DNA from 3 places in the Psychrobacillus sp. FSL K6-2843 genome. Region 1 is predicted to be linked to each of the others. Evidence: a T-box and tRNA genes for the amino acid it is inferred to sense, from the RefSeq annotation. Region 1 holds a T-box; the other regions hold tRNA genes.
What was found. The T-box of region 1 lies ahead of thrS (threonine--tRNA ligase). A T-box ahead of a tRNA ligase gene usually reads a tRNA of that ligase, here a tRNA-Thr.
Positions count from the first base shown of each region.

Region 2: it has a tRNA-Thr gene. The T-box ahead of thrS (threonine--tRNA ligase) is inferred to sense a tRNA for this amino acid. The anticodon was not compared.
Region 3: it has a tRNA-Thr gene. The T-box ahead of thrS (threonine--tRNA ligase) is inferred to sense a tRNA for this amino acid. The anticodon was not compared.

Region 1 covers NZ_CP152021.1:3,774,025-3,777,738, forward strand. The annotation lists gene MKY94_RS19135 (GNAT family protein) at 1-340, opposite strand, end outside; gene MKY94_RS19140 (hypothetical protein) at 522-731, opposite strand; gene MKY94_RS19145 (hypothetical protein) at 724-858, opposite strand; gene thrS (threonine--tRNA ligase) at 907-2,100, opposite strand; T-box leader at 2,420-2,641, opposite strand; gene MKY94_RS19155 (GNAT family N-acetyltransferase) at 2,699-3,244, opposite strand; gene MKY94_RS19160 (CoA-disulfide reductase) at 3,265-3,714, opposite strand, start outside.
Region 2 covers NZ_CP152021.1:3,206,662-3,210,375, reverse strand. The annotation lists rRNA gene MKY94_RS16335 (23S ribosomal RNA) at 1-1,320, shown strand, start outside; rRNA gene rrf (5S ribosomal RNA) at 1,442-1,557, shown strand; tRNA gene MKY94_RS16325 (tRNA-Asn) at 1,566-1,640, shown strand; tRNA gene MKY94_RS16320 (tRNA-Ser) at 1,647-1,738, shown strand; tRNA gene MKY94_RS16315 (tRNA-Glu) at 1,767-1,841, shown strand; tRNA gene MKY94_RS16310 (tRNA-Val) at 1,864-1,939, shown strand; tRNA gene MKY94_RS16305 (tRNA-Met) at 2,086-2,162, shown strand; tRNA gene MKY94_RS16300 (tRNA-Asp) at 2,166-2,241, shown strand; tRNA gene MKY94_RS16295 (tRNA-Phe) at 2,264-2,339, shown strand; tRNA gene MKY94_RS16290 (tRNA-Thr) at 2,344-2,419, shown strand; tRNA gene MKY94_RS16285 (tRNA-Tyr) at 2,429-2,512, shown strand; tRNA gene MKY94_RS16280 (tRNA-Trp) at 2,522-2,595, shown strand; tRNA gene MKY94_RS16275 (tRNA-His) at 2,621-2,696, shown strand; tRNA gene MKY94_RS16270 (tRNA-His) at 2,732-2,807, shown strand; tRNA gene MKY94_RS16265 (tRNA-Gln) at 2,809-2,880, shown strand; tRNA gene MKY94_RS16260 (tRNA-Gly) at 2,887-2,961, shown strand; tRNA gene MKY94_RS16255 (tRNA-Cys) at 2,968-3,041, shown strand; tRNA gene MKY94_RS16250 (tRNA-Leu) at 3,073-3,154, shown strand; gene MKY94_RS16245 (potassium channel family protein) at 3,658-3,714, shown strand, end outside.
Region 3 covers NZ_CP152021.1:2,849,479-2,853,192, forward strand. The annotation lists tRNA gene MKY94_RS14365 (tRNA-Glu) at 301-372, opposite strand; tRNA gene MKY94_RS14370 (tRNA-Ser) at 380-470, opposite strand; tRNA gene MKY94_RS14375 (tRNA-Asn) at 478-552, opposite strand; tRNA gene MKY94_RS14380 (tRNA-Ile) at 557-633, opposite strand; tRNA gene MKY94_RS14385 (tRNA-Gly) at 640-713, opposite strand; tRNA gene MKY94_RS14390 (tRNA-Phe) at 723-798, opposite strand; tRNA gene MKY94_RS14395 (tRNA-Asp) at 942-1,017, opposite strand; tRNA gene MKY94_RS14400 (tRNA-Met) at 1,021-1,097, opposite strand; tRNA gene MKY94_RS14405 (tRNA-Ser) at 1,209-1,301, opposite strand; tRNA gene MKY94_RS14410 (tRNA-Ile) at 1,314-1,390, opposite strand; tRNA gene MKY94_RS14415 (tRNA-Met) at 1,397-1,470, opposite strand; tRNA gene MKY94_RS14420 (tRNA-Ala) at 1,490-1,565, opposite strand; tRNA gene MKY94_RS14425 (tRNA-Pro) at 1,582-1,658, opposite strand; tRNA gene MKY94_RS14430 (tRNA-Arg) at 1,665-1,741, opposite strand; tRNA gene MKY94_RS14435 (tRNA-Leu) at 1,758-1,846, opposite strand; tRNA gene MKY94_RS14440 (tRNA-Gly) at 1,862-1,936, opposite strand; tRNA gene MKY94_RS14445 (tRNA-Leu) at 1,954-2,038, opposite strand; tRNA gene MKY94_RS14450 (tRNA-Lys) at 2,062-2,134, opposite strand; tRNA gene MKY94_RS14455 (tRNA-Thr) at 2,141-2,216, opposite strand; tRNA gene MKY94_RS14460 (tRNA-Val) at 2,230-2,305, opposite strand; rRNA gene rrf (5S ribosomal RNA) at 2,344-2,459, opposite strand; rRNA gene MKY94_RS14470 (23S ribosomal RNA) at 2,582-3,714, opposite strand, start outside.

The DNA.
Region 1 (3,714 bases):
TAATATCCTTCAAGACATCTAAATCATAATATTTCATGACCTCGTCCTGTGAAAAATAATGGAATACCTCTGTCGCATCGTTTGCTTCTATTTGGCGCAATAAAAATCGTTCTGTTTCCATCCTCGGAAACCTCTTCTTACGTAGATCATAGCCCAATAATATAAAGAATTGAGCAATCGCAAGAATTCCTACTAATGCGCTAACAAAGATGCTAATCCAAACATGTGCAGAAAATTTCACATCGCCTAGAGGCCCTACTTTTGGCTGATACATGTCGTATACACCATAAATATTACCTCCTAATAAAACAATTCCTGCAAACAATACAAGCCATTTCATCTTGCTATACCCCCTCTTTAGCATTTATTCGAGATAGAAGCTTTAAAATCCTTTTCTCTGCGAAACTTGGGAGCTTAACTGCTCTAGGTGACCCCGTTTACGACAATCCCCACGGTTTTTACGACAATCTGGCCATGCTTTACGACAATAACGCGGCAGTTTACTACAATCTACGCATTTCTCACTCGTTTTGACCCCGTTTACGACAATCCTCACTATTATTACTACAATCTAGACATGCTTTACGACAATGTCGCGGTAGTTTACTACAATCCACGCATTTCTCACTCGTATTCACCAGATTTACGACAATCTCCACGGTTTTTACGACAATCCCGCCATGCTTTACGACAATGCCGCGGTAGTTTACTACAATCCACGCATTACTCATTCGTTTTGACCCCGTTTACGACAATCCCCACGGTTTTTACGACAATCTGGCCATGCTTTACGACAATGTAGCGGTAGTTTACTACAATCCACGCATTTCTCACTCGTTTTGACCAGATTTGCGACAATCCTCACTCTTTTTACTACAGCTTACTCGCTTTGACCAACTTCGCGATTTATTGTCCTAGCTGCTGTTCAATAAAAGCTTCCACTTTCATTTCACCAAGACTTCCAGCTTTATGCTTCCTAACGGAAACAATCTGCTTCTCCATTTCTTGGTCTCCGATAATCAGCATGTAAGGATGCTTTTGCATTGCCGCCTCTCTTATTTTTAGTCCTATTTTTTCTACACGGTCATCTATCTCCACTCGGTATCCCTTCTGCTCTAGCTGTTGCTTTACATCTTCTGCATAAGCGACATGTGCATCTGCAATGGGTAAGACTTTTACTTGTACTGGTGCTAGCCAGAGAGGGAAACTGCCTTGAAAGTGTTCTAATAAAATAGCCATAAAACGTTCTATAGAGCCATAGATGGCACGATGAATCATGATAGGCTGACGCAATTGGTTATTCTCATCGACATACTGACAATTGAATTTTTCAGGCATTTGAAAATCAAGTTGTACTGTTCCACACTGCCAACTTCGTCCAAGCGAATCAAGTATATGAAAGTCGATCTTAGGACCATAAAAGGCTCCATCTCCTTCGTTTACTTGATAATCGACTTGTTTGCTTTTTAGTACAGATTCTAGTGCTTCTTCTGCCTGATCCCATGCCTCTACGGAGCCCATAAAATCTTCCGGACGAGTCGATAGCTCTACCTTATAGCTAAAGCCAAACTCCTTATAGAATTCATCTACTAGATCTAACACCTTAGCAAGCTCACTCTCAATCTGATCTTCCAGAACAAATAAATGTGCATCATCCTGAGTAAATGCTCTAACACGTAATAGTCCATTCAGTGACCCTGAAAGCTCATGGCGATGTACTAATCCTAGCTCAGCATATCGTATAGGCAGCTCTCGATACCCTCTTCTTTTACTATTAAAAATTAATACTGCTCCAGGACAATTCATTGGCTTTATAGCATATTTTTGTTCATCTACATCTGCAAAATACATATTTTCATGGTAATGGTCCCAGTGACCTGATTTTTCCCAGAGTTCCTGCTTCATCATAATAGGAGTTTTTATCTCCTGGTAGCCTGTTCGCTGATGCTTCTCTCTCCAAATTTTTTCAAGCTCATTTCGTAAAATCATTCCTTTCGGCAAATAAAATGGCATACCCGGCGCTTCCTCCATGGACATAAATAATTCTAATTGCTGACCCAATTTTTGGTGACTTAATCTTTCCTCTGCTTTTACTGACATAATAAATTCCTCCTATTTTTTAAATAAAATCAAAAAGACCACACCCGTCCCGGTCAAGGGACGTATGTGGTCGTGGTTCCACCCTATTTTGTCGTACTTAATAAAAATACGACTCTCATAAAAGATAACGGTTTCCCGATTACGGATACTAGCAGTAATAGCGTTCCCCCTAATAGCTCTAAGGTGGTAAACCATTCTACTTTCTCGCAGGGCTTTCAGCCGGTGACCCTGCTCTCTAAATAGAAAATATTGAATGATTCGTGTCCTTTTCACAGCTCAAATATAAAATTACTCATGCAAAAAACCACACCCGTCCTGGTAAAGGGACGAGTGTGGTCGTGGTTCCACCCTAATTTTGCAATTCTTAAAGTGAATTGCCTCAAAATGAAGATAACGGTTCCCCGATTATGGATACTTACTGTTCACCATAATAGCTCCAAGGTGGTAAATCATTCGTTTTTCCTACAGGGATTTCAGCCGACGACCCTGCTCTCTAATAAGAAATTATCTAAATGACTCATGTCCTTTTCTTTGCCTAAAAAAGTTAAATTGATTTTTAATAGTATATTCAACAAGTTTTGAATAGTCAACTATTTTTTTAAACCATACTTCTACCCATTACAACGGTATGATAATATTCCCCTTCAGCTAGCATTTTATCGTTTTTTAAAATTCCTTCTACTTCGAAACCATATTTTTGATATAGGGCAATTGCCTTCTCGTTCGTATGTAATACGCTTAACGCAATCTTTTTAATATCATTGGCATCTGCCCAAGCAATAGATTCCTTTAAAAAATTTGTTCCAATTCTTAATCCCCAGTATTCTTTCAAGACGCAGACTCCAAATTCTACTTTATGGGCAAATCGTTTTAAATCGCTTCCCTCACACCTTGAGAATCCAACAATCTGATGATTCACTTCAGCTACTAAAAAAAGATTTTTATCAGATTGGGAATCATTTTCTATTAATTCTTTAAATCCTTCTTTATCTATAAACGCTTCCCCTTGTTCTCTATCTAGGTTTTGTGTTTCTCCATCTATTTGCAGCCTTACCTTAGACAGTTGGTCGGCATCTAATTGACTCGCAGATCTGACTGTATAGGAGATACCCCTAATATTAAATCCCTTTGACTCTATTAGCATTTCCTGTTTCCCACTTTTCTTTATTTATTCTTATCAAAATTCCTTTTAGCCAGCTGCTGTATAGGATCCCAAACCCCGTTAAACGGAGGGGCATACGCTAAGTCCAAATCTAATAAGTCAGGAAGCTTCATGCTATGGTATAGCGCAGTAGCTAAAACATCGGTACGCTTATCTACCCCATGTCCACCCACGATCTGTCCACCTAGAAGCAACTGATCTTCTTTACGATAAAGCAATTTAATCGTCATTAACTCTTTACCAGGATAATACCCTGCAATATCTGTTGCCTCCAGCGTACTTGTTTCAAAGGGAATGTCTAATTCCTTTACTTCTTTTTCTGATAGTCCTGTTCTACCAATTGACAATTCGAAGAACTTCATAATAGAGGTGCCGACAATACCTTTAAAAGGTATTTTATTACCAACCATATTGAACCCAGCTAGTCTGCCTTGTTTATTGGCAGTAGTACC
Region 2 (3,714 bases), 570 kb from region 1:
CTGCCAAGAAAAGCCTCTAACGAGGTGGGAGGTGCCCGTACCGCAAACCGACACAGGTAGTCGAGGAGAGAATCCTAAGGTGAGCGAGAGAACTCTCGTTAAGGAACTCGGCAAAATGACCCCGTAACTTCGGGAGAAGGGGTGCTCTTTTGGGTGTATAGCCTAGAAGAGCCGCAGTGAATAGGCCCAGGCGACTGTTTAGCAAAAACACAGGTCTCTGCAAAACCGTAAGGTGAAGTATAGGGGCTGACGCCTGCCCGGTGCTGGAAGGTTAAGAGGAGTGCTTAGCGCAAGCGAAGGTGCGAATTGAAGCCCCAGTAAACGGCGGCCGTAACTATAACGGTCCTAAGGTAGCGAAATTCCTTGTCGGGTAAGTTCCGACCCGCACGAAAGGCGTAACGATCTGGGCACTGTCTCAACGAGAGACTCGGTGAAATTATAGTACCTGTGAAGATGCAGGTTACCCGCGACAGGACGGAAAGACCCCGTGGAGCTTTACTGTAGCTTGATATTGAATTTTGGTGCAACTTGTACAGGATAGGTAGGAGCCTTAGAGCCCGGAGCGCCAGCTTCGGAGGAGGCGTCGGTGGGATACTACCCTGGTTGTATTGAAATTCTAACCCATACCCGTAACCCGGGTAGGAGACAGTGTCAGGCGGGCAGTTTGACTGGGGCGGTCGCCTCCTAAAGTGTAACGGAGGCGCCCAAAGGTTCCCTCAGAATGGTTGGAAATCATTCGAAGAGTGTAAAGGCAGAAGGGAGCTTGACTGCGAGACCTACAAGTCGAGCAGGGTCGAAAGACGGGCTTAGTGATCCGGTGGTTCCGCATGGAAGGGCCATCGCTCAACGGATAAAAGCTACCCCGGGGATAACAGGCTTATCTCCCCCAAGAGTCCACATCGACGGGGAGGTTTGGCACCTCGATGTCGGCTCATCGCATCCTGGGGCTGTAGTCGGTCCCAAGGGTTGGGCTGTTCGCCCATTAAAGCGGTACGCGAGCTGGGTTCAGAACGTCGTGAGACAGTTCGGTCCCTATCCGTCGTGGGCGTAGGAAATTTGAGAGGAGCTGTCCTTAGTACGAGAGGACCGGGATGGACACACCGCTGGTGTACCAGTTGTTCTGCCAAGGGCATCGCTGGGTAGCTATGTGTGGACGGGATAAGTGCTGAAAGCATCTAAGCACGAAGCCCCCCTCAAGATGAGATTTCCCATTACGCAAGTAAGTAAGATCCCTCAAAGACGATGAGGTAGATAGGTTCGGGGTGGAAGCGTGGCGACACGTGCAGCTGACGAATACTAATCGATCGAGGACTTAACCAAATTGTTTGTTTCTAAGATGTCAGTTTATTCAGTTTTGAAAGAATAAATTTTTATTAAAATAACACTTGTAATAATCTACAGACTTGTTATAATAGAAAATGTCTTTCAGTAATTATTCAAGTCTAGTGATGATGGCGAAGAGGTCACACCCGTTCCCATACCGAACACGGAAGTTAAGCTCTTCAGCGCCGATGGTAGTTGGGGGTCTCCCCCTGCAAGAGTAGGACGTCGCTAGGCGATATCATTCCGAAGTAGCTCAGTGGTAGAGCAATCGGCTGTTAACCGATCGGTCGTAGGTTCGAGTCCTACCTTCGGAGCCATTTCTAGGAGAGCTGTCCGAGTGGCCGAAGGAGCACGATTGGAAATCGTGTAGACGGGTAACACTGTCTCAAGGGTTCAAATCCCTTGCTCTCCGCCAGATAGATTTCTTCTTTACATAATATAATGGCCCCTTGGTCAAGCGGTTAAGACACCGCCCTTTCACGGCGGTAACACGGGTTCGAATCCCGTAGGGGTCACCATTTAAATTAAAACCAGCATTATGGAGGATTAGCTCAGCTGGGAGAGCATCTGCCTTACAAGCAGAGGGTCGGCGGTTCGAGCCCGTCATCCTCCACCATTATAAATTTTCAACATATATTATTGTCGCGGGGTGGAGCAAATCGTTTCACGAAGAAAGCGATTAACGTCGACGCAAGCGTAGCGTGGAAGACGTAAAATTCACTAATTGCGTAGTTGATTTAAATTTCAACACTTTCTTATTGTCGCGGGGTGGAGCAGTTCGGTAGCTCGTCGGGCTCATAACCCGAAGGTCACAGGTTCAAATCCTGTCCCCGCAACCAAATGGTCCCGTGGTGTAGCGGTTAACATGCCTGCCTGTCACGCAGGAGATCGCCGGTTCGATCCCGGTCGGGACCGCCATTTATCTTTAAAATACATATGTGGCTCAGTAGCTCAGTCGGTAGAGCAAAGGACTGAAAATCCTTGTGTCGGCGGTTCGATTCCGTCCTGAGCCACCATTATGCCGGAATAGCTCAATTGGTAGAGCAACTGACTTGTAATCAGTAGGTTGGGGGTTCAAGTCCTCTTTCCGGCACCACTCACCAGTGGAGGGGTAGCGAAGTGGCTAAACGCGGCGGACTGTAAATCCGCTCCTTAGGGTTCGGCGGTTCGAATCCGTCCCCCTCCACCAGTTTTTAATAGGGGCATAGTTTAACGGTAGAATAGAGGTCTCCAAAACCTTTGATGTGGGTTCGATTCCTACTGCCCCTGCCAAATAATAAGTTAACTTTGAATAATGGCGGTTGTGGCGAAGTGGTTAACGCACCGGATTGTGATTCCGGCATTCGTGGGTTCAATTCCCATCAGTCGCCCCATATTCCTTTTAGTTAGCTCTTTTTTTTATTCTGTGGCGGTCGTGGCGAAGTGGTTAACGCACCGGATTGTGATTCCGGCATTCGTGGGTTCAATTCCCATCGGTCGCCCCATTGGGGTATAGCCAAGCGGTAAGGCAACGGATTTTGATTCCGTCATGCCCTGGTTCGAATCCAGGTACCCCAGTTTTTTGCGGAAGTAGTTCAGTGGTAGAACACCACCTTGCCAAGGTGGGGGTCGCGAGTTCGAACCTCGTCTTCCGCTCCAAATTAAGGCGGCATAGCCAAGTGGTAAGGCACAGGTCTGCAACACCTTTATCACCGGTTCAAATCCGGTTGCCGCCTCCAATTTTTAAAAAGTATTTACTGCCTTCATTATGCCGGTGTGGCGGAATTGGCAGACGCGCGGGACTCAAAATCCCGTATCTTCGGATGTGTCGGTTCGACCCCGACCACCGGTATCTATTATGAAATATCACATCCAATTTGATATTTTGACTAAAGCTTATGAATGCTGTTACCGCAGCTTTTGTAAGCTTTTTTTATATTCTCATTCATGATTATTTTTTAATAGTTTCCATTGATTTTAATTTTTTTACTTATGTTTTACACAGACGTCATAAGCTTTCTCATCTTCTATCCTCAGTTCTTTTATTTCATTAGAATAATCCCTTGAGAGTCATTTCAATGTCTTTATGTCCTATACGATCACTTACTTACTAAATTAATACTTTATTATACATATGTACACTAGCATGCAAATGTCTTAATCCATGAATTGAGAATATATCTCTATTCCGTTTCCTATATTAATTAATTTGTATATATTTTATATTCGATTGACAAGATAGTCATATCGACATTAATTATATTCATTATCGAGGAATTCATACAACTAAAACTGAATGAACTAGAGAGACGATAGGAGAGGGATAGATGCATGTTTTCCACGATACTAATGGGATTGACGATTTTATTTATGGTAACAAACTTATACTATTTCTTTTCAGGTCGTAAGTAT
Region 3 (3,714 bases), 920 kb from region 1:
TTAAGAAATGTTCTTGTGAGTATTAATGAACAAAGTGTGATGAGGTTATAGTAGAGTGGGAATTATAGATGGACAAAAGAACAAAGAAGAAAGTGTATAAATACATAACTCATGATTTGATACCAATAAGTAAAACTTAGAAATGGAATTGTTTTATGAAATCGGTCCTTTCACTCCGTATTAATAAGTAGCATTTACAGAACAAAGGACAAAACATTAATACTCTAAAAACACCTGCGCAACTCTATCTTTTCAAAACAAAAAAGACAACCACCTAAGTGATTGTCTTTTTTTAAGTTATGACCCCTACGGGATTCGAACCCGTGTTACCGCCGTGAAAGGGCGGTGTCTTAACCGCTTGACCAAGGGGCCTTATATATGGCGGAGAAGGAGGGATTTGAACCCTCGCGCCGGTTGCCCGACCTACACCCTTAGCAGGGGCGCCTCTTCAGCCACTTGAGTACTTCCCCATATATATGGCTCCGAAGGTAGGACTCGAACCTACGACCGATCGGTTAACAGCCGATTGCTCTACCACTGAGCTACTTCGGAATAATGGTGGGCCTAAATGGACTCGAACCATCGACCTCACGCTTATCAGGCGTGCGCTCTAACCAGCTGAGCTATAGGCCCATTAATTGGAGCGGGTGAAGAGAATCGAACTCTCATCATCAGCTTGGAAGGCTGAGGTTTTACCACTAAACTACACCCGCTTGATAAAATGGTGGCTCAGGACGGAATCGAACCGCCGACACAAGGATTTTCAGTCCTTTGCTCTACCGACTGAGCTACTGAGCCTCTTCGATTTACACTAAGCTGCGCTTCTCTTTGTCAGCTTCACTCACTCATTAAGTCACATACTTTAGTATGCTCCTTCGTTCGTTCGATTGCTTCCTAGATTTGCTTGCTTATCCTAAATCTCTAAGTTGTTGAAAAATAAATGGCGGTCCCGACCGGGATCGAACCGGCGATCTCCTGCGTGACAGGCAGGCATGTTAACCGCTACACCACGGGACCATTTGGTTGCGGGGACAGGATTTGAACCTGTGACCTTCGGGTTATGAGCCCGACGAGCTACCGAACTGCTCCACCCCGCGACAATAAGAAAGTGTTGAAATTTAAATCAACTGTGCATTTAGTGAGTTTTACGTCCTCCACGCTTCGCTTGCGTCGACGTTATGTATAATATTTTTCCACTAACAATAAGATGGAGGAGGAAGAGGGATTCGAACCCCCGCGCGGTATGACCCGCCTGTCGGTTTTCAAGACCGATCCCTTCAGCCAGACTTGGGTATTCCTCCTAAATATTATGTTGGTGGACCTTGCAGGACTCGAACCTGCGACCGGACGGTTATGAGCCGTCTGCTCTAACCAACTGAGCTAAAGGTCCTTAAGATGGCGGCAGAGGGAGTCGAACCCACGACCTTTCGGGTATGAACCGAATGCTCTAGCCAGCTGAGCTACGCCGCCAGGAAATTTAAAATTAAATTGGTGGAGCCTAGCGGGATCGAACCGCTGACCTCCTGCGTGCAAGGCAGGCGCTCTCCCAGCTGAGCTAAGGCCCCAAATTTATTAATTAACTGGTCGGGAAGACAGGATTCGAACCTGCGACCCCTTGGTCCCAAACCAAGTGCTCTACCAAGCTGAGCTACTTCCCGTATATATGGCGCGCCCGGCAGGAGTCGAACCCACAACCTTCTGATCCGTAGTCAGACGCTCTATCCAATTGAGCTACGGGCGCTAATGTTTCATAAAAGTGGTGCCGAGGACCGGAATCGAACCGGTACGGTAGTCACCTACCGCAGGATTTTAAGTCCTGTGCGTCTGCCAGTTCCGCCACCCCGGCACTTTGATGAATCTTTGGAGCGGAAGACGAGGTTCGAACTCGCGACCCCCACCTTGGCAAGGTGGTGTTCTACCACTGAACTACTTCCGCTCGGTTATTAAATTAAATGGTGCGGGTGAAGGGAGTCGAACCCCCACGCCTTGCGGCGCTAGATCCTAAGTCTAGTGCGTCTGCCAGTTCCGCCACACCCGCATATTTATATCACAAAAAGTGAATGAGCCATGTAGGATTCGAACCTACGACCCTCTGATTAAAAGTCAGATGCTCTACCAACTGAGCTAATGGCTCAAAAAATGGTGCCGGAGAAAGGACTTGAACCCTCAACCTACTGATTACAAGTCAGTTGCTCTACCAGTTGAGCTACTCCGGCAGGAGTAAAGTTATGGTGGAGGATGACGGGCTCGAACCGCCGACCCTCTGCTTGTAAGGCAGATGCTCTCCCAGCTGAGCTAATCCTCCTGGGTATTAAAATGTATTTCTATGTATTTTTATTGCAAGCCCAGCGACGTCCTACTCTTGCAGGGGGAGACCCCCAACTACCATTGGCGCTGAAGAGCTTAACTTCCGTGTTCGGTATGGGAACGGGTGTGACCTCTTCGCCATCATCACTAGACTTGAATAATTATTTGAAAGACAAGTTCTATTATATCAACTATGTAGATTATTACAAGTGTTTTTTTAATAAAAATTTATTCTTTCAAAACTGAATAAACTGACATCTTAGAAACAAACAATTTGGTTAAGTCCTCGATCGATTAGTATTCGTCAGCTGCACGTGTCGCCACGCTTCCACCCCGAACCTATCTACCTCATCGTCTTTGAGGGATCTTACTTACTTGCGTAATGGGAAATCTCATCTTGAGGGGGGCTTCGTGCTTAGATGCTTTCAGCACTTATCCCGTCCACACATAGCTACCCAGCGATGCCCTTGGCAGAACAACTGGTACACCAGCGGTGTGTCCATCCCGGTCCTCTCGTACTAAGGACAGCTCCTCTCAAATTTCCTACGCCCACGACGGATAGGGACCGAACTGTCTCACGACGTTCTGAACCCAGCTCGCGTACCGCTTTAATGGGCGAACAGCCCAACCCTTGGGACCGACTACAGCCCCAGGATGCGATGAGCCGACATCGAGGTGCCAAACCTCCCCGTCGATGTGGACTCTTGGGGGAGATAAGCCTGTTATCCCCGGGGTAGCTTTTATCCGTTGAGCGATGGCCCTTCCATGCGGAACCACCGGATCACTAAGCCCGTCTTTCGACCCTGCTCGACTTGTAGGTCTCGCAGTCAAGCTCCCTTCTGCCTTTACACTCTTCGAATGATTTCCAACCATTCTGAGGGAACCTTTGGGCGCCTCCGTTACACTTTAGGAGGCGACCGCCCCAGTCAAACTGCCCGCCTGACACTGTCTCCTACCCGGGTTACGGGTATGGGTTAGAATTTCAATACAACCAGGGTAGTATCCCACCGACGCCTCCTCCGAAGCTGGCGCTCCGGGCTCTAAGGCTCCTACCTATCCTGTACAAGTTGCACCAAAATTCAATATCAAGCTACAGTAAAGCTCCACGGGGTCTTTCCGTCCTGTCGCGGGTAACCTGCATCTTCACAGGTACTATAATTTCACCGAGTCTCTCGTTGAGACAGTGCCCAGATCGTTACGCCTTTCGTGCGGGTCGGAACTTACCCGACAAGGAATTTCGCTACCTTAGGACCGTTATAGTTACGGCCGCCGTTTACTGGGGCTTCAATTCGCACCTTCGCTTGCGCTAAGCACTCCTCTTAACCTTCCAGCACCGGGCAGGCGTCAGCCCCTATACTTCACCTTACGGTTTTGCAGAGACCTGTGTTTTTGCTAAACAGTCGCCTG